Linked DNA regions of Halorhodospira halophila. The protein of the gene in region 1 interacts with the protein of each later gene in a pairwise test. Links are inferred from orthologs where the notes say so. Each region holds a gene or a part of one and is shown on either strand. Other genes may lie near its edges.

The links.
Region 2: the proteins of aceE (region 1) and nth interact in binary tests that used the Escherichia coli proteins (3 or more experiments, as listed by UniProt). The link is inferred for Halorhodospira halophila from one-to-one orthologs.

Annotation. Positions count from the first base shown.
Region 1 is NZ_NHSN01000017.1:19,762-34,577, reverse strand. What follows is about bases 10,142-13,404. They hold aceE (pyruvate dehydrogenase (acetyl-transferring), homodimeric type), read left to right. Parts: upstream 10,142-10,528; coding sequence 10,529-13,204; downstream 13,205-13,404. Other genes in these bases: aceF (dihydrolipoyllysine-residue acetyltransferase), read left to right, coding at 13,207-13,404; CCR79_RS06075 (DUF502 domain-containing protein), read left to right, coding at 10,142-10,391. Also shown: CCR79_RS06115 (form I ribulose bisphosphate carboxylase large subunit), read left to right, coding at 1-41; CCR79_RS06110 (ribulose bisphosphate carboxylase small subunit), read left to right, coding at 61-420; CCR79_RS06105 (CbbQ/NirQ/NorQ/GpvN family protein), read left to right, coding at 553-1,359; CCR79_RS06100 (nitric oxide reductase activation protein NorD), read left to right, coding at 1,400-3,742; tkt (transketolase), read left to right, coding at 3,872-5,878; CCR79_RS06090 (phosphoglycerate kinase), read left to right, coding at 5,929-7,113; pyk (pyruvate kinase), read left to right, coding at 7,149-8,582; fba (class II fructose-bisphosphate aldolase), read left to right, coding at 8,616-9,680; more of CCR79_RS06075, read left to right, coding at 9,750-10,141; more of aceF, read left to right, coding at 13,405-14,589; lpdA (dihydrolipoyl dehydrogenase), read left to right, coding at 14,686-14,816. UniProt on the Escherichia coli protein: Component of the pyruvate dehydrogenase (PDH) complex, that catalyzes the overall conversion of pyruvate to acetyl-CoA and CO(2).
Region 2 is NZ_NHSN01000013.1:40,066-54,618, forward strand. What follows is about bases 5,827-8,826. They hold nth (endonuclease III), read left to right. Parts: upstream 5,827-7,005; coding sequence 7,006-7,647; downstream 7,648-8,826. Other genes in these bases: CCR79_RS04060 (RnfABCDGE type electron transport complex subunit G), read left to right, coding at 5,827-6,375; CCR79_RS04065 (electron transport complex subunit E), read left to right, coding at 6,372-7,016; CCR79_RS04075 (argininosuccinate synthase), read right to left, coding at 7,757-8,826. Also shown: CCR79_RS04040 (S1C family serine protease), read right to left, coding at 188-1,441; CCR79_RS13625 (bifunctional nuclease family protein), read left to right, coding at 2,180-2,653; electron transport complex subunit RsxC, read left to right, coding at 2,685-4,730; CCR79_RS04055 (RnfABCDGE type electron transport complex subunit D), read left to right, coding at 4,733-5,704; more of CCR79_RS04060, read left to right, coding at 5,701-5,826; more of CCR79_RS04075, read right to left, coding at 8,827-8,968; argF (ornithine carbamoyltransferase), read right to left, coding at 9,010-9,939; CCR79_RS04085 (aspartate aminotransferase family protein), read right to left, coding at 9,969-11,138; rnt (ribonuclease T), read right to left, coding at 11,274-11,957; grxD (Grx4 family monothiol glutaredoxin), read right to left, coding at 12,027-12,362; pyrC (dihydroorotase), read right to left, coding at 12,465-13,502; CCR79_RS04110 (sigma-54 dependent transcriptional regulator), read left to right, coding at 14,100-14,553. UniProt on the Escherichia coli protein: DNA repair enzyme that has both DNA N-glycosylase activity and AP-lyase activity. The DNA N-glycosylase activity releases various damaged pyrimidines from DNA by cleaving the N-glycosidic bond, leaving an AP (apurinic/apyrimidinic) site.

The DNA.
Region 1 (14,816 bases):
AGTTCGACACCGTGGACAAGCTGGACACGGCGCACCGGTAAAGGGGAAGGAGACTGAGCAATGAGTGAGATCCAGGATTACAAGTCCAAGCTGTCCGATCCGAACAGCCGTCGCTTCGAGACCTTCTCCTACCTGCCGGAGATGAGCGACGCGGACGTCCGCAAGCAGGTCCAGTACATCGTCGACCAGGGCTGGAACCCGGCCATCGAGCACACCGAGCCGGAGAACGCCTTCGACCACTACTGGTACATGTGGAAGCTGCCGATGTTCGGCGAGACCGACGTGGACGCCATCCTCAAAGAGGCCGAGGCGTGCCACAAGGAGCACCCGGAGCACCACGTGCGCCTGATTGGCTACGACAACTACCGGCAGACGCAGGGCACCGCGATGGTGATCTATCGGGGTCCCATCGACGCCTAGTGGCCGAGGTGTGCCCGGCGATCGCCGCCCGCGCCGGGCGGTGGTCGCCGGGACCGCACCGCTGCTTTTCGAATGGTGGCCGGGATCGCCCCCGTCGCCATTCGAAAAGCCAGTACCCGAGCGGAGGGGCCGATGACCGAGCACGATGTGGACCAGTATCGCGTCACTGAAGCGCCGTACTACCGGCCGGTCAGTGACGAGGTCGATCTCTACCAGGCCGCCTACCAGGCCCGCATGCCGGTGATGCTCAAGGGGCCGACCGGCTGCGGCAAGTCTCGTTTCGTCGAGTACATGGCCTGGCAGCTGCAGCGTCCCCTGGTTACGGTGGCCTGCAACGAGGATATGACCGCCGCCGACCTGGTGGGCCGCTACCTGCTCGACGCCAATGGCACCCGCTGGCAGGACGGGCCGCTGACCACCGCGGCGCGGATCGGCGCCATCTGCTACCTCGACGAGGTGGTCGAGGCGCGTCAGGACACCACCGTGGTGATCCACCCCCTGACCGACCACCGGCGCACCCTGCCGCTCGAGAAGAAGGGCGAGCTGGTGCACGCCCACCCGGACTTCCACCTGGTGATCTCCTACAACCCCGGCTATCAGTCGCTGATGAAGGACCTCAAGCAGTCCACCAAGCAGCGTTTCGGCGCCCTCGACTTCGACTACCCGGAGGCCGCGGCCGAGGCGGAGATCGTCGCCCACGAGACCGGCGTCGACAGCGATATCGCCGACAAGCTGGTGCAGATCGCCCACCGCGCCCGCAACCTCAAAGGTCACGGGCTGGATGAAGGGATCTCCACGCGTCTGCTGGTCTACGCCGGCAACCTGATCGCCAAGGGCATCGAGCCGCGCTCAGCCTGCACCATGTCGCTGGTGCGCCCCCTGACCGACGATCCGGACATGCGCGAGACGCTGGATCAGGCGGTGGCGACCTACTTCTGAACGACCGGGTGATCACCCGGGGGCAGTGCGGGGGATTGCGATGACGGTGCGCCTCGAGGACTACCGTGAGACCCTGGTGGCGGCGGATCCGCGGATCGCCGAGACGCTGGAGGCGAGCTTCGCCGAGGCGTCGCGGGTGATGTCGCCACGGGGGCTGCACAACTACCTGGAAGGGGCCCGGGCCCTGGCCGAGCTGGGCCGCGGCGCCGACTTGGTCATCTGCTACCTGGAGGCGATGCCTGCGGTGGCCAAGGAAGTGGGCGAGGACGTGCTCACCGAGGTGGTCACTGCCGCCATGAAGCTCTCCTCGATGGTCAGCGGCCAGGTGATTGCCCTGCTGCTGGCCGGCTTACCCACTGCCGCGCGACGGCTCGGCGATCCGGAGCTGCTGCGCCAGTTCCTGAACCTCGTCCACCAGCTTTCGGCCAAGGCTCCGCGCGGCCTGCGGCCGATGCTCGAGAACCTCGACGAGCTCTTCTCCAAGCTCACCCTGGGCGGGTTCCGGCGCTGGGCGCTGTGGGGCGCCCAGGCCCACGCCCGCGATTTCGAGCAGCAGCGCGCCTACTTCGGCCTGCAGAGTGCCGACAGTCAGGCGATGCTCCAGCAGGAGCGCCGCGGCACGCTGCTGGTGGATAACCAGCGCAAGCTCAACTTCTACCTGCGTGCGCTCTGGGCCCGGGACTTCTTCATGCGGCCGACCTCCGGGGACTTCGAGACCCGCGAGGGGTACAAGCCGTTCATCGAGCAGCGGGTGATCCATCTGCCCGACGCTTACGACGACTACCACGGGCTGCCGGGCAAGGACCTCTATCGGGCCGCGGCCGCCCACGCGGCCGCGCACCTGGTCCATACCATCGAGCCGCTCTCGCCCGAGATGCTCAATCCGGCGCAGATGGCCGTCATCGGCCTGATCGAGGACGCCCGGGTCGAGGCGCTGGCCATCGACGAGTTTCCGGGGCTGCAGCGGCTGTGGCTGCCTTTCCACCGGGCCCGGGCCGCCGAGCGCGAGGCGGAGCTGGATCCGGTGGTCGAGCGCCTGGAGCGGGCTGCCCACGCCCTGCTTGACCCGGAGTACGCCGACGACGACCCCTGGGTCCAGCAGGTGCGCGAGATCTTCCACTACCACTTCGCCGATCGCCCCCGGGACGTGGGGCTGTCGTGGGAGCTGGGCATGGAGCTGCACAATAGCCTGGCGCAGCGCTACCCCATGCCATCGGCCCGCGTCCTGCAGCGGATGGCCGTCCCTTACCGCGACGACAACCGCTACCTCTTCGCCAGCGATGAGGAGGAGTGGCTCGAGGCGGAGTACATCCCGGCCAGCCACCGGCAGGTGCGCCGCCAGGTCAACCTGATGGAGTTCGTCAACGAGGTTGACTGCGAACTCGCCGGCGACGACGCGCAGGAGGTCTGGGTCCTCGGGACGGAGCTCTTCCCCTACGAGGACTTCGGGGTCAGCTACAACGAGATGGAAGGGGTGGAGCCGGCCAGCCCGCCGTTCCATTACCCGGAGTGGGATTACCAGGTCCAGCTCAATCGCCCCGACTGGGTCACGGTGGTCGAGCGCCGTCCGAAACGCGGCGACCCCGAGGTCATGGACCAGGTCCTCAAGGACTACCGGCCGGTGGCCAGCCGCCTGCGCTACCTCGTCGACGCCTTGCAGCCCCAGGGGGTGATCCGCGAGCGCCGACAGGAGGACGGCGACGAGCTGGATATCGACGCCGCCGTGCGCTCCATGGTCGACCTGCGCCTGGGCATGAGCCCCGATCCGCGCATCAACACCCGCTACATCCGTAAGACCCGGGATCTGTCGGTGCTGCTTCTGCTCGATCTCTCCGAGTCCACCAACGACGCTATGGGCGGCAGCGAGAAGACCGTCATCGAGCTGACCCGCGAGGCCACCTCGCTGCTCGGCTGGGCCATCAACGGCATCGGTGACCCCTTCGCCGTCCACGGCTTCTCCTCGGACGGTCGGCACGACGTCCAGTACTACCGGTTCAAGGACTTCCATCAGCCGTGGAGCGAGGAAGCGAAGTCCCGCCTGGCTGGGATGCGCGGGCAGTACTCGACCCGCATGGGCGCGGCAATGCGCCACGCCGGGGCCCACTTGGTGCGTCAACCGCAGCGGCGCAAGCTGTTATTGATCGTCACCGACGGAGAGCCGCACGACGTCGACGTGCGGGATCCGCAGTACCTGCGCCACGACGCCCGCAAGGCTGCCGAGGAGCTGTCCGCCCGAGGAGTGACCAGCTACTGCCTGACCCTGGATCGGGACGCGGACGCCTACGTGTCACGGATCTTCGGGGCCAGCGGCTACTCGGTGGTCGAGCACGTGGAGCGCCTGCCGGAGCGCCTGCCGGCGGTGTTCGCCCAGCTGACCCGGTAGCCGCTTATTCGGACGATCAGGACGGTTTGCTTTTGCTGATCGTTCGCGATCCGTAAAGTTTCGGGGCAGTATGGCGGCATGCTCGACCCGAGCCGCAACAGAACAATATTCCATTGAGGGAGGTAGAACATGGCGTCGACCGAACTGAGCCGACGAGAGCTCGCCAACGGCATTCGCGCCCTGGCCATGGACGCTGTCCAAAAGGCCAACTCCGGCCACCCGGGGGCACCGATGGGTATGGCGGACATCGCCGAGGTGCTGTGGCGGGACTACATGCGCCATGCGCCCCAGCGGCCGGGCTGGTTCGACCGCGATCGTTTCGTCCTCTCCAATGGTCACGGGTCGATGCTGCAGTATGCGCTGCTCCATCTGACCGGCTACGACCTCACCACCGACGACCTCAAGAACTTCCGCCAGCTGCACTCCCGGACCCCGGGGCACCCGGAGTACGGCTACACGCCGGGCGTGGAGACCACCACCGGGCCGCTGGGCCAGGGGCTGGCGAACAGCGTTGGCCTGGCGCTGGCCGAGCGGATGCTGGCGGCGCGCTTCAACCGCCCGGGCCACGAGATCATCGATCACTACACCTACGTCTTCATGGGCGACGGCTGCCTGATGGAGGGGGTCTCCCATGAGGCGTGCTCGCTGGCCGGCACCCTGGGGCTGGGCAAGCTGATTGCCTTCTACGACGACAACAGCATCTCCATCGACGGCAACGTCGAGGGCTGGTACACGGAGGATGTCCGCAAGCGTTTCGAGGCTTACGGCTGGCAGGTGATCGGCCCGGTGGATGGTCACGACGGCGAGGCCGTGCGGCAGGCCATCGAGCAGGCGCGCGCCGATACCAGCCGCCCGACGCTGATCGACTGCAAGACGGTGATCGGCTTCGGTGCGCCCAATCAGTGCGGCACCGCTGGCGTGCACGGTGCCCCCTTGGGCGAAGAGGAGATCGCCGCCTGCCGCAAGCAGCTGGGCTGGGAGCACGGCCCGTTCGAGATCCCCGAAGCCCATTACAAGGCGTGGGATGCGCGTGCTGGTGGCGAGCAGCTGCTCCAGGAGTGGGGCGAGCGCCTCGAGGCGTACCGCAAGGAACACCCCGAGCTGGCCGACGAGCTGGAGCGGCGGATGCGCGGTGAGTTGCCGGGCAACTGGCAGGAGCTGGTTGCCGAGGGCCTGGAGAAGTTCGCCGGCGGCAAGAAGGACGCCACCCGCAAGTCTTCCCAGGCGGTGCTCGGTCACTTCGGGCCGCAACTGCCCGAGCTGCTCGGCGGTTCCGCCGACCTGACAGGCTCGAACAACACCTGGTGGGACGGTTGCTCGACGGTCAGCCAGGAGCAGCCCGACGGCAACTACGTCTTTTACGGCGTGCGCGAGTTCGGGATGACCGCTATCATGAACGGCATCGCCCTGCACGGCGGGTTCATCCCCTACGGCGGCACCTTCCTGATCTTCTCCGACTACGCCCGCAACGCCGTGCGTATGGCGGCGCTGATGAAGCAGCGGGTGGTGATGGTCTACACCCACGACTCCATCGGCCTCGGCGAGGACGGACCCACGCACCAGCCTGTCGAGCAGCTGGCCAGTCTGCGCCTGATCCCCAACCTGCACGTTTGGCGTCCGTGTGACGCCCAGGAGACTGCAGCGGCCTGGGCGGCGGCCATCGCCCGCGAGGACGGACCGAGCGTGCTGGCACTGTCGCGCCAGGGCATGGAGCCGCAGCAGCGCAGCGGCGACCAAGCCCGGTCCATCGCCCGCGGTGGCTATGTCCTCAAGGAGGCCGGCTCCGGCAAGCCCGAGCTGGTCATCCTGGCCACCGGCTCCGAGGTGGATCTGGCCATGGCGGCCCGGGACCGTCTCGAGGGCGAGGGGCGCAGCGTTCGCGTGGTCTCCATGCCCTGTGTCGAGGCGTTCTGCGCGCAGGACGAGGCCTACCGTCAGCAGGTGCTGCCCGGTGATGTACCGCGGGTGGCCGTCGAGGCCGGTGCCACCGGCCTGTGGCAGGGCTGGGTCGGTCAGTGCGGCCTCGTAGTCGGCCTCGACACCTTCGGCGAATCGGCGCCGGGGCCGGAACTCTACGAGCACTTCGGCCTGACCGCGGACAGCGTGGCTGATGCGGGCCGGCGGGTCCTCGGCTGAGGGCCCCCGCCCGCGGGCGCAGAACCAGAATCGACTAGAGGAGAGTGGCCGTGAAAGCGAAGCGCATGACCGATCTCGACCTGGCGGGCAAGCGGGTGCTCATCCGCGAGGACCTGAACGTCCCGATCAAGGAGGGCCAGGTCGCCGACGATACCCGCGTGCGCGCTGCCGCCGAGAGCATCCGCCAGGCCATGCAGGCCGGTGGCCGGGTGCTGGTGATGTCCCACCTCGGGCGGCCCAAGGAGGGCGAATACGACGCCGAGGCCTCGATGGCTCCGGTGGCCCGCCGCCTGGGCGAGATCCTGGGTTGCGAGGTGCCGGTGGTGCGTGAATGGCTCGATGGCGTCGACGTTGCCGAGGGCGGCGTCGCGCTGGCGGAGAACGTGCGCTTTCAGCCCGGCGAGACCAAGGACGACGAGGATCTGGCCCGACGCATGGCGGCACTGTGCGATGTCTTCGTCATGGATGCCTTCGGCACCGCGCACCGTGCCCAGGCCTCCACCCACGGCGTGGCCCGTTTCGCGCCCGAGGCGTGTGCCGGTCCGCTGCTCGCCGCCGAGCTGGAGGCCCTGGGCAAGGCGCTGGACAACCCGGCCCGGCCGATGATCGCCATCGTCGGCGGCTCCAAGGTCTCCGGTAAGGTGCAGGTGCTGGAGGCGCTCACTCACAAGGTGGATCAGCTCATTGTCGGCGGCGGGATCGCCAACACCTTCATTGCCGCGGCGGGATACTCCGTCGGCAAGTCCCTCTATGAGGCTGACTTCGTCGAAACCGCCAAGCGCCTGATGCAAGAGGCCCGCGCCAAGGGTGGCGAGATCCCGATCCCCGAGGATGTGATCACCGCCAGGGAGTTCTCCGCGGACGCCGAGGCCAGCGTCCACCCGGTGGAGGCCGTGCCCGACGACGAGATGATCCTCGATGTCGGGCCGAAGACCCGTGCCCGCTACGACGGCATGCTGCGCAATGCCGGTACGGTGGTCTGGAACGGCCCGGTGGGCGTGTTCGAGATGGCGCCCTTCGCCGGCGGTACCGAGGCACTGGCCGAGGCCATTGCCGCCAGTGACGGCTTCTCGATCGCCGGCGGCGGTGACACCCTGGCCGCCGTGGAGCAGTTCGGCATCACCGAGCGGGTCTCCTACATCTCCACCGGCGGTGGCGCCTTCCTCGAGTTCCTCGAGGGTCGCGAGCTGCCCGGTGTTGCGGCCCTCGAGCAGCACGCGGCGGCGCATTCGTGATCGACGCGGTACTCAGTCAGGGAGTCGGTGGCGTGATGCCCCGCAGAACCAAGATCCTGGCGACCCTCGGGCCGGCGACGGACCGGCCCGAGGGCCTGGAGGCCGTCCTCGCCGCCGGGGTGGATGTGGTGCGCATCAACCTCTCCCACGGCGAGGCCAGCGACCACCGCCAGCGGGTCGAGGCCGTGCGCGCCTGGGGCGAGGCCCATGGTCGCCGTGTCGGGGTGCTGGTGGATCTGCAGGGGCCGAAGATCCGCATCGAGCGCTTTCGCAATGGCCCGATCCAGCTGCGCCGCGGCGACCCCTTTATCCTCGATCCCGCCGTGGATCCGGATGCTGGGGACCACACCCGCGTCGGGGTCGCCTACCGGGCCCTGCCGGATGACCTGCATCCCGGCGACGAACTGCTGCTCGACGACGGCCGCCTGGTGGTCCGGGTCGAGCGCATCGAGGGGACCGCCGTCCACACCACCGTGCAGGTTGGCGGTGAACTCAGCGATCGCAAGGGCATCAACCGCCGCGGTGGCGGGCTCTCCGCACCGGCGCTCACCGACAAGGACCGGGTCGATATCGTTACGGCCGCCGAGTTGGCCGCCGATTACGTGGCGGTCTCGTTCCCGCGGTGCGCTGACGACATCCACGAGGCCCGGCGGCTGCTCACCGAGGCCGGTGGGCGCTCCGGGATCGTGGCCAAGATCGAGCGCGCCGAAGCGCTGGACGCCGCCGAGGAGATCATGGATGCCGCCGATGCCATCATGGTCGCCCGCGGCGATCTCGGCGTGGAGATCGGCGATGCTGCGTTGCCCGAGGTCCAGAAGCAGCTCATCCAGACCGCCCGGGCTCGCAACCGGGTGGCCATCACGGCGACGCAGATGATGGAGTCGATGATCGACAACCCCATCCCGACGCGGGCCGAGGTCTTCGACGTGGCCAACGCCGTGCGGGACGGCACCGACGCCGTGATGCTATCGGCCGAAACCGCCACCGGCTCGTTCCCGGCCGAGACGGTGGCCGCCATGGACCGGGTCTGTCGGGCGGCCGAGCGCAGTCGCACGGTGACGGTTTCCCACCACCGGCTGGACGAGCACTTCACACAGGTCGACGAGACGGTGGCCATGGCGGCGATGTACGCCGCCAACCACTTCTCCATCAAGGCGCTGATCGCCATCACCGAATCCGGGGGAACGGCCTCGTGGATGTCGCGGATTAGCTCGGGGCTGCCGATCTACGTCCTGACCCGCCACCCGGAGACCCGGGGGCGGGTGACCCTCTACCGCGGCGTCTATCCGCTGGAGTTCGATGCCGAGCAGGAGGACCTCAACGCCCTCAAGAGCCGGCTACTGGCGCGCCTCTCCCGTCAGGGACTGGTCAACCAGGGCGACTACGTCCTGGTCACCCACGGCGAGGAGCTCGGTGCCGCGGGCGGTACGAACACGTTGCGCATCGTCTGCGTGGACGATTATCTCTAGAGTGAATGCACAGATAGCGGAGGAGTCGAGACTATGGCGATGATCACCCTGCGACAGCTGCTCGATCATGCAGCCGAGCACGGCTACGGCATGCCGGCGTTCAACGCCAACAATATGGAGCAGCTCCACGCCATCATGGAGGCGGCCAAGGAGTGCGATAGCCCGGCTATCGTCCAGGCGTCCGCCGGGGCCCGCAAGTACGCCGGCGTCCCCTTCTATCGGCACCTGATGGAGGCCGCCGTGGAGTCCTATCCGGACGTCCCGCTGGTGGTCCACCTGGACCACGGTGCCAACCCCGGTGCCTGCATGCGCGCCATCCAGTCCGGGTTCACCTCGGTGATGATGGACGGCTCGCTGAAGGAAGATGGCAAGACCCCCGCCGACTATGACTACAACGCCGGAGTGACCCGCCGCGCTGCCGAGATGGCGCATGCCGGCGGTGTCTCGGTCGAGGGCGAGATCGGCGTGCTCGGCTCCCTCGAAACCGGTGAGGCCGGCAAGGAGGACGGCGTCGGGGCCGAGGGCAAGATGGACAAGGACAAACTGCTCACCGACCCGGAGGAGGCGGCGCAGTTCGTCCGCGATACCCATGTCGACGCCCTCGCCATCGCCTGCGGCACCAGCCACGGCGCCTACAAGTTCACCCGTCCGCCCACGGGCGACATCCTGGCCATCAGCCGGATCAAGGAGATCCACCAGCGCCTGCCGGACACCCACCTGGTCATGCACGGCAGCTCCCAGGTGCCGCAGGAGTGGCTGGAGCTGATCAACCAGTTCGGCGGTGAGATCCCCGAGACCTACGGCGTACCGGTCGAGGAGGTCCAAGAGGGCATCCGCAACGGGGTGCGCAAGGTCAACATCGATACCGACCTGCGCCTGGCCTCCACCGGCGCGGTGCGCAAGCACCTGGCCGAGAACCCGTCCAACTTCGACCCGCGCAAGTTCCTGAAGGCCTCCACCGAGGCTATGAAGGAGATCTGCAAGGCCCGCTACGAGGCCTTCGGCTCGGCGGGGATGGCGTCCAAGATCAAGCCGGTCCCCCTAGAGACCATGGTCGAGCGTTACGAGTCCGGCGAGCTCGCCCCCAAGGTGAGCTGAACCGGGAGCTGTCCCCAGAGCCTTGCCGGGGCGCCACGGCGCCCCGGCAAGCCAGCGGGGAGCAATACCATGCGCAGGATTAGCGGTATTTTCCTCAAGGGGCTGCTGGCGGTTCTGCCGGCGGTCGTCACCCTCTATCTTCTCTACTGGCTGATCATGACCGCCGAGCGGGCGCTCGGGAGCGTCGTGCAGCTGATCATCCCCGAGACCTGGTATCACCCCGGCCTGGGCGTGGCCCTGGCACTGGCCGGCATCTTCGCCATCGGCGTCCTCCTCAACTTCTACCTTCTGCGCCGCCTGTGGGAGTGGTTCGAGCAGATCCTCCTGCAGCTGCCGGTGGTCAAGACCATCTACGGGGCGGTGCAGGACCTGACCGGGTTTGTCTCCCGGGCCGAGGAGCTGGGCGACCAGGTGGTCACGGTGCCGCTGCCCGGTAGCGATTACCGGGTGCTCGGCGTGGTGACGCGCAGGCAGTGGGCGGGGGTGGCCGAAGGGCTCGGTGACGAGCACACCATCGCCGTCTACACCCCCATGAGTTACCAGGTGGGTGGCTACACGCTGCTGGTTCCGGCCTCGGTGGTCGAGCCCGTCGATATGAGTGTCGAGGACGCCATGCGCTTTGCGGTCACCGCGGGGATGTCGACGCGCAAGAGCGCCTCGCTCGACGAGCTGCTCGAGGAACCGCCCGAGGGAGCGGAGAGGCAGCCGTGACCTAGCGACGACAAGAACAACAAAGCTCGCCCGTCTGCGGGGATCCCCCGGGGGCCCACAAGGCCGCCGGGTGCGGGACGGCCACCCGCCGTGTCGCGCCCCGTGGGTCCCGGCGACTCTTAACCAGGAGGTGGACCATGAAATCGATACCCGAGTTGCGCGACGATCCGGATCCGGAGGAGATCCAGGAGTGGCTCGACGCCCTGGATGCGGTGATCGAGCACGAGGGGCCCGAGCGGGCGCAGCAGATCCTCGAGCACCTGGTCAGCAAGGGCCGGCGCCGGCTCGGCCATCTGCCCTTCAAGGCCACCACCGGCTACATCAACACCATCCCCCGGCACCTCGAGGTGCGCCCGCCGGAGTACACCGATCACCACCTGGAGTGGCGTATCCGGGCGCTGGTGCGCTGGAACGCCATCGCCATGGTGGTTGCCGCCAACCGTGAGCACGACGGCATCGGCGGGCACATCGCCAGCTACGCCTCGGCCTGCACCCTCTACGAGGTCGGCTTCAACCACTTCTGGCGGGCGCCCAACGAGGAGCAGGACGGCGATCTGGTCTTCCTCCAGGGGCACTCCGCGCCGGGGATCTACGCCCGCGCCTTCCTCGAGGGGCGGCTCAGCGCCGAGCAGCTGGCCGGTTTTCGTCAGGACGTCGACGGCGACGGCATCAGCTCCTATCCCCACCCTTGGCTGATGCCCAACTTCTGGCAGTTCCCCACCGTCTCCATGGGCCTCGGCCCGATCCAGGCGGTGCAGCAGGCGCGCATGATGAAGTACCTGCACCACCGCGGGATCGAGGACACCGCAGACCGCAAGGTCTGGTGCTTCATGGGCGACGGCGAGATGGACGAGCCGGAGTCGATGGGCTCGATCGGCCTGGCCGCCCGCGAGCAGCTCGACAACCTGATCTTCGTGGTCAACTGCAACCTGCAGCGCCTCGACGGTCCGGTGCGCGGCAACGGCAAGATCATCCAGGAGCTCGAGGGCGAGTTCCGCGGCGCCGGCTGGAACGTGATCAAGGTGATCTGGGGCTCGCGCTGGGATCCGCTGCTCGAGCTTGACCACGAGGGGCTGCTGCAGCAGCGCATGGAGGAGGCCGTCGACGGCGAGTACCAGGCCTTCAAGGCGCGCGGCGGTGATTACACCCGCAAGCACTTCTTCGCCAAGTACCCGGAGCTGGAGAAGATGGTCGCCGGCATGTCCGACTACGACATCTACCGGCTCAACCGCGGTGGCCACGACCCGCACAAGGTCTACGCGGCCTACCACGCCGCGGTGAACCATACCGGGCAGCCGACCGTGATCCTGGCCAAGACCGTCAAGGGCTACGGCATGGGCGAGGCCGGCGAGGGGCAGAACATCACCCACCAGCAGAAGAAGATGGGTGAGAACGCCCTGCGCCGGTTCCGCGACCACTACGAGATCCCCATCCCCGACGAGCAGCTCAAGGAGACGCCCTTCTACAAGCCCGATGACGACGCCCCGGAGATGCGCTACCTCCACGAGCGTAGGCAGGCCCTGGGCGGCTACATGCCGGTGCGCTACGAGCGGGCGCCGGCGCTCGAGGTCCCGCAGCTCTCCGCCTTCGACGCGCTGCTCAAGGACAGCGGCGAGCGGGAGCTGTCCACCACCATGGCCTTCGTGCGCGCGCTGACGGTGCTCACCCGCGACAAGCAGATCGGCCAGCGGGTGGTGCCCATCATCCCCGACGAGGCGCGCACCTTCGGGATGGAGGGGCTGTTCCGTCAGCTCGGCATCTACTCCAACGTGGGGCAGCTCTACGAGCCCGAGGACGCCGATCAGCTGATGTCCTACCGCGAGGCGCAGACCGGGCAGATCCTCGAGGAGGGGCTGGATGAGGCCGGTGCCATGTCCTCGTGGATGGCGGCGGCCACGGCCTACGCCAACCACGGCGTCAACATGATCCCCTTCTACATCTTCTACTCCATGTTCGGCTTCCAGCGGGTGGGGGACCTGTGCTGGGCCGCCGGGGATATCCAGGCCCGGGGCTTCCTGATTGGTGGCACCGCCGGCCGGACCACCCTCAACGGCGAGGGGCTGCAGCACCAGGACGGCCACAGCCACGTCCTCGCCTCGACCATCCCCAACTGCGTCTCCTACGACCCGGCCTTCGACTACGAGCTGGCGGTGATCGTCCAGGACGGGCTGCGCCGGATGTACGCCGAGCAGGAGAACTGCTTCTACTACCTGACCGTCTACAACGAAAACCACACCCATCCGGCGATGCCCGAGGGGGCCGAGGAGGGCATCCGCCGCGGCATGTACCTCTTCCGCGCCGGCCCCAAGAAGAAGGGGCCGCGGGTGCAGCTGATGGGCTCGGGGAGCATCTTCCGCGAGGTGATCGCCGCCGCGGAGCTGCTCGCTGGCGATTTCGGCGTCCATGCCGATATCTGGAGCTGCCCCTCGTTCACCGAGCTGGCCCGCGACGGCATGGCCTGCGCCCGGGGCAACCGCCTCCACCCGGAGTCCGAGCGTCGGCAGTCGTACCTGCAGGCGTGCCTGGAGGGCTACAGTGGCCCGGCCATTGCCGCCACCGACTACATGCGCGCCTACCCGGATCAGATCCGTCCCTACATCGGACGCAAGTTCTGGTCCCTGGGTACCGACGGCTTCGGCCGCTCGGATACCCGCGAGAAGCTGCGGCGCTTCTTCGAGGTGGATCGCTACCACATCGCCGCGGCAGCCCTCTACGCCCTGGCCGATGAGGGCGAGATCGAGGCCGGGAAGGTCAGCGAGGCCATCGGCAAGTACCAGCTGGCGGCGGATGCCCCGAACCCGTGGGAGGTGTGACCGTGGCGGAACAGGAGCTCAAGGTACCGGATATCGGCGGCTTCGAGGCCGTGGAGGTGATCGAGGTCCTGGTCGCGCCCGGGGACCGGATCGAGCCGGAGCAGTCGCTGATTACCCTCGAGTCCGACAAGGCGAGCATGGAGGTGCCGGCGGAGGTCGGGGGCGAGATCCGGGCGGTGCACATCGCCGTCGGTGATATGGTCTCCGAGGGGAGTGTGATCGCCACCGTCGACACGGCCGCCGCCGATGCCGCATCCGGGCCGGCTGAGCCGGCGGCACCGGCCGAGGCCCCGGCTGCTGAGGGCGCCCCGGCCGAGGAAACGGCCGGATCGTCCGGAAGCGAGAAGCCGGCCGGCGGATCGGCGCCGGTGGCCCCTGCGCCCGCCCCGGCGGGCAGCGGCACAGGGCCCGCCGCGTCCAGCGGCGGGCAGCCGCCGATCGATCGCGACGGCCACCGCGCCGCCCACGCCAGCCCTTCGGTTCGTCGCTACGCCCGCGAGCTCGGCGTCGACCTCGGGCGCGTCAGCGGCAGCGGACGCAAGGGGCGTATTCGGCGCGAGGACGTGGAGGCCTACGTCAAGCGCGTGATGCAGGGCCAGGAGGTCCCGCCAACGGGTGCCGCCGCCGGCGCCCCGGCCGCCGAAGGGGTCGGGATCCCGCCGATCCCCGAGCAGGACTTCAGTCGTTTCGGCGAGGTGGAGCGGGTGGCGCTGACCCGCATCCAGCGGCTCTCGGGGCCGCACCTGCACCGCAGCTGGCTGAATGTCCCCCACGTCACACAGTTCGATGAAGCCGACATCACCGAGATGGAGGCCTTCCGCCAGTCGTTGAAGAAGGAGGCCGAGGCCCGGGGCGTGAAGCTCACCCCGCTGGCCTTCCTGGTCAAGGCGGCCACCGCGGCCCTCGCCGAGTACCCGCGTTTCAACGCCAGCCTCTCGGCGGACGGGCAGGAGCTGATCATCAAGCACTACTGCCATATCGGCGTGGCCGTCGACACCCCCGAGGGGCTGGTGGTCCCGGTCCTGCGCGACGCCGATCAGAAAGGTGTGCTGCAGATCGCCGAGGACCTCGGCGCCCTCTCGGCCAAGGCCCGCGACGGCAAGCTCTCTCCGGCGGACATGCAGGGAGGCTGTTTCTCCATCTCGAGCCTCGGTGGCATCGGTGGTACGGCGTTCACGCCCATCGTCAACGCCCCGGAGGTGGCGATCCTCGGCGTCTCCAAGTCGGAGACCCGGCCGGTGTGGGATGGGCAGGCCTTCCAACCGCGGCTGATGCTCCCGTTGTCGCTCTCCTACGACCACCGCGTCATTGACGGCGCCATGGCCGCCCGGTTCACCACCTACCTGAGCCAGGTCCTCGGCGACCTGCGCCGGCTGGTGCTGTAAGGGGCGCCCAGCGGGCGGGGGCGGCCGCCGGCCGCCCCCGCGCAAACCAGCGCCGGCGTGCTGCGCCGGCGGACTCGGCAAGGATTGGAGCACGGCATGGCTGAGCAACAGGTCAAGGTACCGGATATCGGCGGCTTCGAGGCCGTGGAGGTCATCGAGGTGCTGGTCGGACCGGGGGATCGGGCCGCGTCCGAGCAATCACTGATCACCCTGGAATCCGACAAGGC
Region 2 (14,553 bases), on another replicon or contig:
GTCTTGTCCGAGCGGCGCGCTAGCGCCGCGAGTTGAGCGAGCGGCCCCGCCGAGCGAGCAGCACAGGGGACCCCGCCGCCAGGCGGGGCACGCTCATCGGCACCGGGTCCCCACCGCCGCAACCGCCCACGCGGACCCCGTACAAGCCCAGGCCGGCCCCGTACAACCGCCCACGCGGGGCCCCGGACTACCGCCGCCGCTGCTGCTCCCGCGGCACCTCCCGGAGCTCCACCTCAAACTCCCGCTCGGCACCATCACGCAGCACCGTCAGCGTCACCGAATCCCCTGCCCGACGGGCGAAGATCAGCCGCTGCAGCTCCCGCGGCTCCGAGACCGCCTCACCGTTGACGTGCGTGATGACATCACCATCCGCCGGCATGGCGCGCCCCTGGACGCTCACCTCGAACGAAGCCCCCTGCAGGCCCGCCTCCTCGGCCGGACTGCCGGACTCCACATCGACCACCATCACCCCGCGCTCGGGGAGGTTCAGCCGCTCGCGGATCCCCTCGGGATACCCCTCCAGGCCGGCGACCATCACCCCCAGACGAGCCCGGGAGGTCAGATCCGTGAGGCCGCCCTCCTCCATCTCGCCCAGGCTCTCCTGGAGCAGATTGCTCGGCACGGCAAAGCCCACGCCCACCGAACCGCCACGGCCGGTCAGCCCGCCGCCGCCGGGGACGATGGCCGTGTTCACGCCGATCACCTCGCCGGCGGAGTTGAGCAGCGGCCCGCCGGAGTTGCCGGGGTTGATCGCGGCGTCCGTCTGAATCATGGGGATCTCGATCTGCCCGATCCCCGGCAGGTCCCGGCCGACGCCTGAGACGATCCCCGTGGTTACCGTCGAGCTGAGCCCGAAGGGATTGCCGATGGCAATGGTCTTCTGCCCGACCAGCGCCTGATCGGAATCGGCCAGGGTCAGCGGCTCGGCGTCCTCCGGGACGGCCCCCGGATCCTCGGGCTTGAGCAGGGCCAGGTCGTAGAGGGCGTTGGCGCCGACCACCCGGGCCGGTACGGCGTCGTGCTCAGCAAAGCTGAGCTTCACCGATGCGCCCTCGCGCAGCTCCACGCCCTCCTCCTCCAGGGCGTTGCGGATGACGTGGTAGTTGGTGACGATATGGCCGTCGCTATCGATCAGGAAGCCACTGCCCGCCCCCTGGCGCCGGGGCGCCTCGCCGCGCGGACGATCGCGCTCGAAGAACTCGCGGAACTGCGGCGGGATCATCCCCTCCGGAATACGCTCGAAGGGATCCACGCGCTCACCCCGGACCTCCACCTCGATGGCCACCACCGAAGGCCCGTAGCGCTGGAAGATCTCCACCGTATTGCGCTCGTCCGGCTGGAGGTGCTCCAGATCGTCGGCCAGCGCCGGCGTGCTCACCAGAGCGATCAGGGCCATTGCCAGCACGGCCCCCAGAACCAGCGGCGTACGTCGATGCTGCATTCCGTGTGCTACCGTCATAAGGCTTTCCACCTGTGGGTTGTTCATCAAGTAGTGGACAATAAGGTTGGGGTGTTAAGTTCACCCTGTTCGTAACGGATCAAGCCACCGATTTCCAACACGGGGATGGCGATGGATCTCCTGTTATTGGCCGTGGCGGCCGTGCTGGTCAACAACTTCGTGCTCACCCAGTTCCTCGGGCTGTGCCCGTTTCTGGGCGTCTCGCGCAAGGTGGAGACCGCCGCGGGCATGGCGGCGGCCACCGCCTTCGTGCTGACCCTCGCCTCGGTGCTGAGCTACCTGGCCTTCACGTACATCCTGGTGCCGCTCGATGCCGAGTACCTGCGCACGCCGACCTTCATCCTGATCATCGCCATCGCCGTGCAGCTGACCGAGATGGCCGTGCGCTTCACCAGCCCCATGCTGCAGCAGGTGCTCGGCCTTTACCTGCCGCTGATCACCACCAACTGCGCGGTGCTCGGCGTCGCCCTGCTCAACCTGCGCGGTGACCACGACCTCATCGCCTCGGCGGTCTACGGCGCCGCGGCGGCGGCCGGCTTCGGGCTGGTGCTGGTGATCTTCGCCGCCCTGCGTGAGCGCCTGGAGAGCGCCGAAGTGCCGCGCGCCTTCCGCGGCGCGCCGATCGCCCTGGTCAGCGCCGGCATCCTCTCCATGGGCTTCATGGGCTTCGCCGGCCTGGCCCAGGCCGAGGAGCGCGAACTGGCTGTCGAACCCGAGGACATGGTGGCCGTCGAGGTCACCACCCTGGCCCTGGAGGAGGGCGGCGCGCCGGCGCCGGTGGTCCTGCTCGGCGAGCCGGACAGCGAGCGGGTGGTGCCGATCTTCATCGGCCCGGCCGAGGCGCAGGCCATCCACGACGCCCTGCACGGCGTCGAGCCGCCGCGGCCGATGACCCACGATCTGTTCGGCAGCGTGCTGCGCGCCACCGGCTACAGCCTCGAGGCGGTCTACATCGACGCCATCGTCAACGGCGCCTACGTCGCCGCCCTGGCCCTCAAGCCGGAGGACGGCGATGCGGTGCGCTACATCGACAGCCGCTCCAGCGACGCCATCGCCCTGGCGCTGCGCGCCGAGGCCACCATCTACGCCGCCCCCGAGGTCCTCGAGGCGGCCGAGGAGCGGGAACAGCCCCGCCCCCAGGACGAATCCCTGCGCATGACCCGACTGAACCTGCTGCCGGGTCCGACGACGTGAGGCCACCACCGATCATGTTACCCTGTATCGTATGTTCAGCGCGGTCCTGACCCTCACAGCCATCGCCGGTCTCTGCGGTGTCGGTCTCGGCGCCGCCGGGCGCCGCCTGGCCGCGCAGCGCGACCCGGTGGTCGGGCACATCGACGAGCTGCTGCCGCAGACCCAGTGCGGCCAGTGCGGTTATCCGGGCTGCCGGCCCTACGCCGAGGCCGTGGCCGCCGGCGAGGCCGCCACCAACCTGTGCACGCCCGGCGGCAACGCCACGGCAAGGGCCATCGCCGATCTCCTGCAGGTCGACCCCGAGCCGGTGGCCGAGGACAACACCGGGCCGGCGGTGGCCTTCATCGACGAGAGCCAGTGCATCGGCTGCACCCGCTGCCTGCCGGCCTGCCCGGTAGACGCCATCGTCGGCGCCCAGCGCCAGGTGCACACCGTCCTCGCCGACGAATGCACCGGCTGCCGGCTGTGCGTCGAGGCCTGCCCCATGGACTGCATCACCATGCAGCCGGTGGAACCGCCACTGAACGCCCGCATCCGGCCGCTGCCGACGCCGCAGTCGACCACCGCCCGGCCCGAGCAGCGCCCCGGCCCGCTGCGCCACCAAGAGGTGCAGCCACGGCGCCGGGGCGTCGCCGTGGCGGGCGCCAAGGACCGCTCGCGCAACGGCCCACTGGGCAGCCTGGCGCTGCCGGCCCAGCTGGTGCTGCCGCTGCTCGATCACACCGGCGCCGAGGTGCCGGCCACCGTGGCCGTGGGTGAGCACGTCCGCCGTGGCACGCGGATCACCGAGGGGCACAGCGGCGTGCCGCTGCACGCGCCCACTTCCGGCGTGGTCAGCGCCATCGAGCGCCGGCCCATCGTCCACCCGGCCGGTGGTACCGCGCCGTGCCTGATCCTTGAGGCCGACGGCGCCGACTGCCGCGAGACGGCCATGGCGACCATCGAGGACCCGCTGCAGGCGGAGCCGGAGGTCCTGCTGCGACGCATCGCCGATGCCGGCGTGCGCGGCATGGGCGGGGCAGCCTTCCCCTCGGCACTGAAACTCGCCGACGCCGCGCGCAGCGGCGTCGATACCCTGGTGGTCAACGGGGTCGAGTGCGACACCTACCTCACCTGCGATGAGACGCTGCTGCGCATGCGCGCCGAGGCGATCATCGACGGCGCCCGCATCGCCGCCCGGGCCTGCGGCGCCGAGCGCATCCTCGTCGCGGTGAAGAACTCGGCCCCGGAAGCCGCCGCGGCGGCCGAGGCGGCCATCGAAACCGCCGAGGCGGACATCCAGGTGGTGCGCGTCGGCGGCGACTACCCGGCCGGCAACGAGCGCCACATCGTCTACCCCGCCACCGGACGCACCGTGCCCCCCGGCGCCCGGCCGCCGGCGGTGGGGGTGGTCTGCCAGAACGTCTCCACCCTCGACGCCATCCACCGCGCCGTCCACCAGGGCGAGCCGTCGGTGGAGCGGCTGGTGACCGTCACCGGCGGCGGCATCGCCGAGCCGGGCAATTACTGGGTCCGGGTGGGCACGCCGCTGGCCGCCCTGATCGGCCGGGCCGGCACACCCGGCTGCCGGACCATCGTCGGCGGCGGCATCATGGGCACCCCGGTCACCGACCGGCAGGTGCCGCTGACCCACGGCATGAACGGCGTCGTGGTCGAGTCCGCCGACGAGGCGCCGCTGTTCGAGCAGCCGTGCATCAGCTGTGGACGCTGCGCCGAGGTCTGCCCCGAAGGCCTGCAACCGTTCGAGATGGCCCGACGCATCCGCGCCGGTGTCGGCGTCGGCGAGGCCGCCGAGCACATCGACATCGACCCCATGCGCTGCACCGGCTGCTCGAGCTGCGAGTTGGTCTGCCCCAGCTCCATCCCCCTGGCGGCGATCACCGGGCACGCCCGGGACGTTGCCCGCTCCCGCATGCGCGAGCGGGAGCAGGCCGAACGGGCCCGGCAGCGCCACGAGGCCCGACAGGCCCGCGAGGCACGCCGCCAGCGCGAGAAGGAAGAGGCGCGCCGGCGCAAGCGTGAAGCCATGGCCGCCAAGGCCGAACAGAACCGCTCGGGCGAGACCACGGAGGGTTGAGCTTGGCGGCACCCACAACGCCCAGGATCATGGGGCTGGTCCTGCTCGCCCTGTTGCCGGGGGCCGGCGTGCTGGTCTGGCTCTTCGGCGTCGGTGTCCTGCTGAACATCGGCGCGGCACTCACCGCCGGTGTGGCCGCCGAGGCTCTGGTATTGCGCCTGCGTGGCCGCCCGGTGGGTCCGGCGCTGGCCGACGGCAGCACGCCGCTGGCGGCGCTGATCATCGGCATCGCCCTGCCGCCGCTGCTGCCCTTCTGGATCCCGGCGCTGGCCGGCGCCCTGGCGGTGCTGCTGGGCAAACAGGTCTACGGCGGACTGGGCCAGAACATCTTCAACCCGGCCATGGTCGGCTACCTGGCGGTGGTCCTCGCCTTCCCGCAGGCGGTGAGCCTGTGGCCGGCGCCGGAGCCCGGCCTGGGCGCGGCGATCCCCGCCGCAGAGGCCCTGCAGTACTTCCTTACCGGCGCCCTGGCGCCGATCACCGACGCCATGACCCACGCCACGCCGCTGGACCGGCTGGCCACCGAGGGCTTTGCCGCCCTGCCCGGCGACGGCGGGCTGCTCGGGCAGACCCAGGCCGCCGGGGCCTGGCTGTGGCTCGGCGGCGCCTTCCTGCTCGGCGGCGCCTTCCTGCTAACGCTGCGCATCATCGACTGGCGCCTGCCGCTGGGCGTGCTTGCCGGCACCGCTGCCACCGCCGCGCTCCTGCAGCTCGGCGACGGCGCCCCGGTGCTCTTCCATCTGCTCTCCGGGGCGACGCTGCTGGTGGCCTTTTTCATCGCCACGGACCCGGTCAGCGCCCCGCGCGAGCCCACGGCGCGGCTGATCTACGCGGCGCTGATCGGCGTGGTGGCGTTGGTCATCCGTGAGCTCGGCGGTCATCCGGACGGCTTCGCCTTCGCCGTGCTGATGCTCAACGCCACCGCACCGCTGCTCGACTACGTGGTACGCCGCAGCGCTGGGGAGGCGGCATGACGCTACCGGTGAGCCTGCGCGCCGGGGGCATCCTGGCCCTGTTCGTGGGCATCGGTCTGGCTGCGGTGGCACTGGTCCACGAGCAGACCCGCGAGCAGATCGCCACCGCCGAGCGCCAGGTGGTGCTCGATCGCCTGGCCGCGGTGCTGCCCGACGGCCACGACAACGCCCCGGAAGAGCAGGTCTACGAGCGCCCCAACCCGCTGGATCACGCCACGCCGCTGCGCATCTACCCCGCCTACGCCGACGACACGTACCTGGGCGCGGCGGTCGAGGTGGAAACGCCGGAGGGCTACGCCGGCACCATCCGCCTGCTTGTGGGCATCGACGCCGACGGCGAGATCATCGGCGTGCGCACCGTGGCCCACCGCGAGACACCGGGGCTTGGGGACGCCATCGAGACGGCACGCAGCGACTGGATCCACGGCTTCGACAACCGGGCCCTGGGCGAGCCGCCGGAGGCGGACTGGCGCGTGCGCCAGGACGGCGGGGCGTTCGACGGCATCACCGGGGCGACCATCACCGCCCGGGCGGTGATCGACGCCGTGCGCGCGGTGCTGATCGACCACGCCGCCGAACCGGAGGCCTACCGCGGTGAAGCCCACGCCGAGGACGCCACCGCCATCGACCCCGAAGCCGACGGCCACAGCGACGAGGGGCCCACCGGATGAGCGAGACACCGACGACCCGCAGCATCTTCCGCGACGGCCTGTGGGGCAACAACGCCGCCCTGGTCCAGCTCCTTGGCCTCTGCCCGCTGCTGGCGGTGACCACCACCGCCGTGGCCGGGCTGGGCCTGGGCATCGCCACGCTGCTGGTGGTCACCGCCTCGAGCGTGGTGGTCTCGCTGATCCGCAACATCGTTCCGCAGGATGTGCGCATCCCGGTGTTCATCCTGGTCATCGCCGCCTTCGTCACCATCGTCGAGCTGGTGGTGGCGGCGTGGCTCCACGACCTCTACCGCACCCTGGGGCTGTTCCTGCCGCTGATCGTCACCAACTGCGCCATCCTCGCCCGCGCCGAGGCGTTCGCCTCGCGGCAGCCGGTGGGCCCGGCGGCGCTGGATGGGATCGCGACCGGCACCGGCTTCGCCGCCGTGCTGATCGTCCTCGGCGCCCTGCGCGAGCTCATCGGCCGCGGCACCCTGCTCGACGGCGCCGAGCAGCTCTTCGGCCCGGCCGCCGCCGGCTGGACGGTGGAACTGGTCGACGGCGACGTCTTCCTGCTCGCCATCCTGCCGCCCGGGGCGTTCATCGGCCTGGCCCTGCTGCTGGCGATCAAGAACCGCATCGACGACCGCCATGGACGCTGAGCAGCGCTACGAGCTTTACCGGCGGCTGAGCGAGGCGCTGCCCGAGCCGCAGACGGAGCTGCTCTACGAGACCCCCTTCGAGCTGCTGGTGGCGGTCTCGCTCTCGGCGCAGAGCACCGATGAGAGCGTCAACCGCGCCACCCGGGCCCTCTTCCCGGTGGCCAACACCCCCCAGGCGATGCTGGAGCTGGGCGAGGACGGGCTCAAGCCGTACATCCAGCATATCGGCCTCTACAACAACAAGGCGCGCAACATCATCGCCGCCAGCCGGCAGCTGATCGAGCACCACGGCGGCGCGGTCCCCCGCGAGCGCGCCGCCCTCGAGGCGCTACCCGGCGTCGGGCGCAAGACGGCCAACGTCATCCTCAACGTCGCCTTCGGCGAGCCGACCATCGCCGTGGATACGCACATCTTCCGCGTCGCCAACCGCACCGGGCTGGCGCCGGGGAAGAACGTGCGCGAGGTGGAGGAAGGGCTGGAGGCGGTGACGCCGGAGCCGTTCCGGCTCCACGCCCACCACTGGCTGATCCTGCACGGGCGCTACACCTGCACCGCTCGCCGCCCCCGCTGCGGGGCGTGCGTTATCGCCGATCTGTGCAGCTTCCCGGAGAAGGCCCCGGAGCGGACCTGAGGGCCGGGGCGCCGATGCGCCCCGGTCGATTCCCTCACGCGCCGCCCCGCCAGGCAGCGGGCACCGCCGCCGGCGGCCCACCGGCAGCGACTGCCCTGCCCGACCGGGGTCAGCCGCGGCGTTTGGCGCCGAGGCGCAGACGCAGGGCGTTGAGGCGGATGAAGCCCTCGGCGTCCTTCTGGTCGTAGGCCCCGGCGTCGTCCTCGAAGGTGGCCACCGACGCGTCGAAGAGGCTCTTTGGCGACTGGCGGCCGACGACGACGACATTGCCCTTGTAGAGCTTCAGGCGCACGGTGCCCTCGACCACCTGCTGGGTCTGATCGATCATCGCCTGCAGCGCCTCGCGCTCCGGGGCGAACCAGTAGCCGTTGTAGACCAGCTCGGCGTAGCGCGGCATCAGCTCGTCCTTGAGGTGGGCGGCGTCGCGATCGAGGGTGATCGACTCCATGGCGCGGTGGGCGCGCAGGAGGATGGTCCCGCCCGGGGTCTCGTAGCAGCCGCGGGATTTCATGCCCACGTAACGGTTCTCGACGATGTCGATCCGGCCGATGCCGTGGCGGGCGCCGAGGTCATTGAGCCGGCCGAGCAGCGCCGCCGGCGAGAGGCGCTCGCCGTCGATGGCCACCGGATCGCCGCCGGCGAACTCGATGTCCACGTACTGCGGCTCATCCGGCGCCGCTTCCGGGGCGGTGGTCCACAGCCACATGCGCTCCTCGGCCTCGGTCCAGGTGTCCTCCAGGACCCCGCCCTCGTAGGAGATGTGCAGCAGGTTGGCGTCCATGGAGTACGGCGCGCCGCCCTCCTCGCGCTTGCCCTCGATGTCGATGCCGTGGCGCTCGGCGTACTGCAACAGCCGCTCGCGGGAGTTGAGATCCCACTCACGCCACGGCGCGATGACCTTGATCCCCGGCTCCAGACCGTAGTAGCCGAGCTCGAAGCGGACCTGGTCGTTGCCCTTGCCGGTGGCGCCGTGGGCGACGGCGTCCGCACCGGTCTCACGGGCGATCTCTACCTGCCGCTTGGCGATCAGCGGCCGGGCAATGGAGGTGCCGAGCAGGTACTCGCCCTCGTAGACGGCGTTGGCGCGGAACATCGGGAAGACGAAATCGCGGGCGAACTCCTCGCGCAGATCGTCGACGTAGATCTCGCGGATCCCGAACGCCTCCGCCTTGCGCCGGGCGGGCTCGAGCTCCTCGCCCTGGCCGAGGTCGGCGGTGAACGTCACCACCTCGCAGCCGTAGGTCTCCTCGAGCCACTTGAGGATCACGGAGGTATCGAGACCGCCGGAGTAGGCAAGTACGACCTTCTTGACGTCCGACATGGGAGGCTCCTGGGCAGTATTCAGTGGTTGGCGTTCAGGGTTCAGTCTGCAGGGTGCAGCGGACCGTTTTCAGGCGGCAGCATCAGGAATTCCAGCAGCGCCTTCTGCGCGTGGAGGCGGTTCTCGGCTTCGTCCCAGACGACGCTCTGCGACCCCTCGAGCACGGCGGCCTCCACCTCCTCGCCGCGGTGCGCGGGCAGGCAGTGCATGAACAGCGCCTCGGGGCCGGCGCACTCCATCAGCGACTCGGTCACGCAGAAGCCGCGGAAGGCCTCCTCGCGGGCGGCCTGCTCGCTCTCCTGGCCCATGCTCGCCCAGACATCGGTGGTCACCAGATCGGCCCCCTCGGCGGCGGCGTAGGCGTCGTCGAAGAGCTGCACCCGCTCGCCGCCGAGCGCCAGGATATCCGCTTCCGGGCGGTAGCCGGGCGGCGCGGCGATATGCAGGTCGAAGCTGAGCAGTCCGGCGGCCTCGATCCAACTGTGGCACATGTTGTTGCCGTCGCCGATCCACGCCACGCGCCGATCGGTGATCGGCCCGCGGTGCTCGGTGAAGGTCTGCAGGTCGGCGAGCAGCTGGCACGGGTGGCACAGATCCGAGAGGCCGTTGATCACCGGCGCGGCCGAGTACGCGGCGAAGCGCTCCAGCATATCGTGGCCGAAGGTGCGGATCATCACCGCATCGACCATGCGCGAGATCACCCGCGCCGTGTCCTCCACCGGCTCGCCGCGGCCGAGTTGGGTATCCCGCGGCGACAGGAACAGCGCGTGGCCGCCGAGCTGGGCCATGCCCGCCTCGAAGGAGACCCGCGTGCGGGTGGAAGACTTCTCGAAGACCATCCCCAGCACGCGGCCCTGCAGGGGCTGGTGCAGCTGCCCGGCGCGGTGCATGTCGCGCAGCTCCGTGGCCCGGCGCAGCAGCTGGTGGATCTCATCGGCGGAGCAGTCACGCAGGGTGAGGAAGTGGCGCATCAAAGACGCCCTCCGTGGTTCGGTTCAGGTCAGGCGCCGGCCAGGTGGCGGCGCACCAGGTCGGCGACGCCGTCGGCGAGCTGGCCGATCTCGTCGTCGTCCAGGATCAGCGGCGGCACCAGACGGACCACGTTGCCGGCGGTGACGTTGATCAGCAGCCCCGCGTCGAGGGCCCGGCGCGGCAGCGCACTGGCATCGCCGGCAAGCTCGATGCCGGTCATCAGGCCGCGACCGCGGATCTCGCGGACCCCCTCCACCCCGGCCAGCTTCTCGGACAGGCGGGCGCGCAGCGCCTCGCCGGCGCGCTCGGCCGCCGCCGGCACGTCCTCGCGCTCAAGGGTGTCGAGCACCGCCAGCGCCGCACGGGCGGCCAGCGGATTGCCACCGTAGGTGGTGCCGTGGCTGCCCGGGCCAAGGGTCCCGGCGCACCCGGCCGCGGCCAGGCAGGCGCCGATGGGCAGCCCGTTGCCCAGGGCCTTGGCCAGGATCAGCACATCCGGACGGATGCCGGCCTGCTCGAAGGCGAACAGCGTCCCGGTGCGCCCCATGCCCGTCTGCACTTCATCGAGCATCAGCAGCCAGCCGCGCTCGTCGCAGATCCGCCGCAGCCGCGCCAGGTAATCCGCCGGCGGGATCCGCACCCCGCCCTCGCCCTGGATCGGCTCCACCAGCACGGCACACACGGCGTCGTCGTCGATGGCCGCCACGGCGTCGGCGTCGCCGTAGGGCACGCGCCGGAACCCCTCGGGCAGCGGCGCGAAGCCCTCGTGGGCGGCGGGATTGCCGGTGGCCGCCAGCGCCCCCAGGGTCCGCCCGTGGAAGGCGCCGTCGGCGACCACGATCTGCGGTGCCCCCACCCCCAGCGCGGCCGCGTGGCGGCGGGCGAGCTTGATGGCCGCCTCGTTGGCCTCCGCGCCGGAGTTGCAGAAGAACGCCGCGCTCATCCCGGCGGCGGCGCACAGGCGCTCGGCCAGGCGCTCCTGCAGCGGCACCCGGTAGAGGTTCGAGGTGTGCACCAGGGTCTGCGCCTGCTCGGCCACCACACGGGCGATGGCCGGATGGCTGTGGCCCAGCCCGCAAACGGCGATGCCGGCCACCCCATCGAGGTAGGCGTGGCCCTGCTCGTCGTAGAGCCACGCCCCCTCACCCCGGGCGAAGGCAACGGGCAGGCGATTGTAGGTCGGGATCAGGGCTTCCATGGGCGGTCTCATACACGCGGCAACCGACTCCGGGAGCCGGGCAAAAACGCCTAAATTAACCGCCGGCTGAAACCGGCGCAAGCACCGCAACCCCTTGGATTCACGGTCCGGAGGTGTCGGGACCGCCGAGGGGACTTAGAAGCTCGATGGCCGACCGCAGTGCTCGTCCCAGCGGTTGACGATGGCGCAGAAGAGTTCGGCGGTCTTCTCGGCGTCGTAGATGGCCGAGTGGGCCTCCTTGGCGTCCCACTCGATCCCCGCCGCCTTCACCGCCTTGGCCAGCACCGTCTGCCCGTAGGCGAGCCCGCCCAGGGTGGCGGTATCGAAGCTCGAGAAGGGATGAAAGGGGTTGCGCTTGAAGTTGGTCCGCGTCACCGCGGCATTGAGGAAGGCCAGGTCGAAGAAGGCGTTGTGGCCGACCAGCACCGCCCGGTTGCAGCCGGTGTTGCGCAGCTCCTGGCGAACCGGGTTGAACACCTTGCCCAGGGCATCCCGCTCGGGCACCGCCATGCGCAGCGGATGCTCCGGGTCGATGCCGTTGAGCTCCAGCGCCTTGGGGTCGATGCGCGCGCCCTCGAACGGCTGGACGTGGCAGGTGTGCGTCTCCGCCGGATAGAGCCGGCCGCTCTGCTCATCGGCACGCAGGATCACCGCGGCGATCTGCAGCAGCGCATCGGTCTCCGCCTGCAGCCCGCCCGTCTCCACGTCCACCACCACCGGCAGGAAGGCCCGGAAGCGGGTACGCAGCGGCGGGATCTCGGTGCTCTGGATACGCCTTGGGTCGTCCGACGACGTCTGCGGGGCGTTGTGCTCGCTCATGGGGCTGCCGTAACTGGGTGAAGGTGCCGCATGCTACGGCGCCCCGTGCCCGCGAGCAAGCCGCCGCCGTCAGCCGCTGGCGCCGGCCCCGGCGGCCTCGACCATCTGCTGGAGCTCGCCGGAGTCGAACATCTCCATGATGATGTCACAGCCGCCGACCAGCTCCCCGTCGATGTAGAGCTGCGGGATGGTCGGCCAGTCGCCGTAGTCCTTGATGCCCTGACGGATGCGCTCATCCTGGAGCACGTCCACGTAGGCGAACTCCCGCCCGCAGCCGGCCAGCGCCTGGGCCGCCCGCTGCGAGAAGCCGCACATGGGCTGATCCGGGCTGCCCTTCATGTACAGCAGGATCGGGTTCTCCGTCACCTGACGGGCAATGGTCTGCTGAACCGTCTCGTCGCTCATGGTGTCTCCATCCTCTGCGGCAGGTCCGCGGCGCCGACCGAACTCGGCCACCGCCTGGCGGGCATCGTAAAACGGGTCCCGGGCAGGCTCATCCCACCCACCCTAGGGTTGGCGCAGGCGCCAGGTCAGGGTCTCGCCGGCGCGCAGCGGCACCACCGGCTCGTCGCCGCCGGGGTAGCTTTGCGGCACCTCCAGCGGGGCCCGCTCCAGGGTCACCGTCTCCTGGTTGACCGGCAATCCGTAGAAGGCCGGGCCGTTGCGCCCGGCAAAGTCCGCCAGCCGCTCCAGCGCCCCGGCCGCCTCGAAGGCCTCCGCGTAAAGCGACAGCGCGATGGGCGCGGTGTAGCAGCCGGCACAGCCGCAGGCCGACTCCTTCGCGCCCTGCGGATGGGGGGCGGAGTCGGTGCCCAGAAAGACCCGTGGATGCCCCGAGGTGGCCGCCTCGAGCAGCGCCTCGCGGTCGGCCTCGCGCTTGAGGATCGGCATGCAGTAGTAGTGCGGCTTGAGCCCGCCGACGAGCAGGTCATTGCGGTTGTAGAGCAGGTGCTGCGGCGTAAAGGTCCCGGCCAGGCGGGGATCGTCGCCGGTGACCAGCTCGGCGCCCTCGGCGGTGGTCACGTGCTCGAGGACCACCTTCAGCCGCGGGTGGCGATCGAGCAGAGGCTGCAGGACATCATCGATGAAGGCGGTCTCGCGCTCGAAGATATCCAGCTCCGGCCCGGTCCGCTCGCCGTGGATAAGCAGCGGCAGCCCGTGCTCCTCCATGGCCGCCAGGGCGTCGTAGCAGAGCAGCAGATCGGTAACGCCGGCATCGGAGTGCGTGGTGGCTCCGGCCGGGTAGAGCTTGACGGCGTGCACGAAGCCGCTGGCCGACGCCCGGGCGATCTCCTCGGGCAGGGTGTTGTCGGTGAGATAGAGCGTCATCAGCGGCTCGAAGGTCGCGCCCGCCGGCAGCGCACCGAGGATGCGCTGCCGATAGGCCGCCGCCTGCTCCACCGTGGTCACCGGCGGCTGCAGGTTGGGCATGATGATCGCGCGCGAGAAGACCGCCGCGGCCTGGGGGGCCACGGCCTGCATGAGGGCACCGTCACGCAGATGCAGGTGCCAGTCGTCGGGGCGGGGCAGCGTCAGGGTATCCATGCCGGGGAGTTTCCAAGGGCCGCCGGCCGGTTGCAAGGGGCCGCCCGGGGGTTTTGTGCCGCGCCAGCGCATGGTAAAGTGCGCAACTGATCGATGGGGCCGTAGCTCAGTTGGGAGAGCGCGACATTCGCATTGTCGAGGTCAGGGGTTCGACTCCCCTCGGCTCCACCATCCCTCCCCAAACTCCTATTCTCCTGCCTCGTACGGCATCTCCGGGAAAAGCCCTGGCATGAGCCGCGGCGCCAGCCGCACCGGAAAAGCGAGGTAGAGCGGTGCGCGGCTGCTTTTGGCCCGGTTCGCCGCGATCTTCTGCCGCCTTGATGGCCGCTTCCTTGTCCGCCTCTCCTTTGTCCATAAGACCCACATTATCAGCGTTTTAGAAAAACGACAGCATAGGATTGGCCGGTTTTCTGGCCGGTTTTCCGGCCGGTTCCTTGGGATGATGCAACCCGGGCGCTGTCGGCGGTCTTAACACCGCATCGCCGAAGCGGCTGCCCCCTCTATAAAAAACCTCTCTGATCAAATACCTGGCTCGATGGCACGGATTCTGCTTCGCGGTGTGTCCATCCTGAACCACCTGCCAGGAGAGACAACCGCATGGGAGCACCGACCCTCGCCCGCGCCGCCGCGGGTCTGCGCAGCGTCCTGAGCGTCACCCCCGGCACCCCCGCCCAACCCGTGCGCCCGAGCGCCGAGCCGCCGGGCTGGTCCCTGACCCGTGTCGAGGACTGGGCAACCATCGAGCGGCTGCTCACCGCCGACCACCCGCCGGTGGGGCTGATGCGGGTGGTCGCCGACAATATCGACGCCTGCCAGCGCTTTCTCGCCGGAGGCAGCGGCGTGGAGTGGATCGCCCTCTGCGATCCGCCCGACGGGCAGAGCCACGATGCGCTGGAAGACCTGCTGGCCACCGCCTTCTTCGACTTCCACACCCTCCCCGCGGACCCCGACCGGCTTGCGGCCGTTCTCGGCCACGCCGCCGGCATGGGGCAACTGCGCCGCCACACCCGGGCTCGTCAGGCGGAGCTGACCGCCGATACCGGCGGCATCC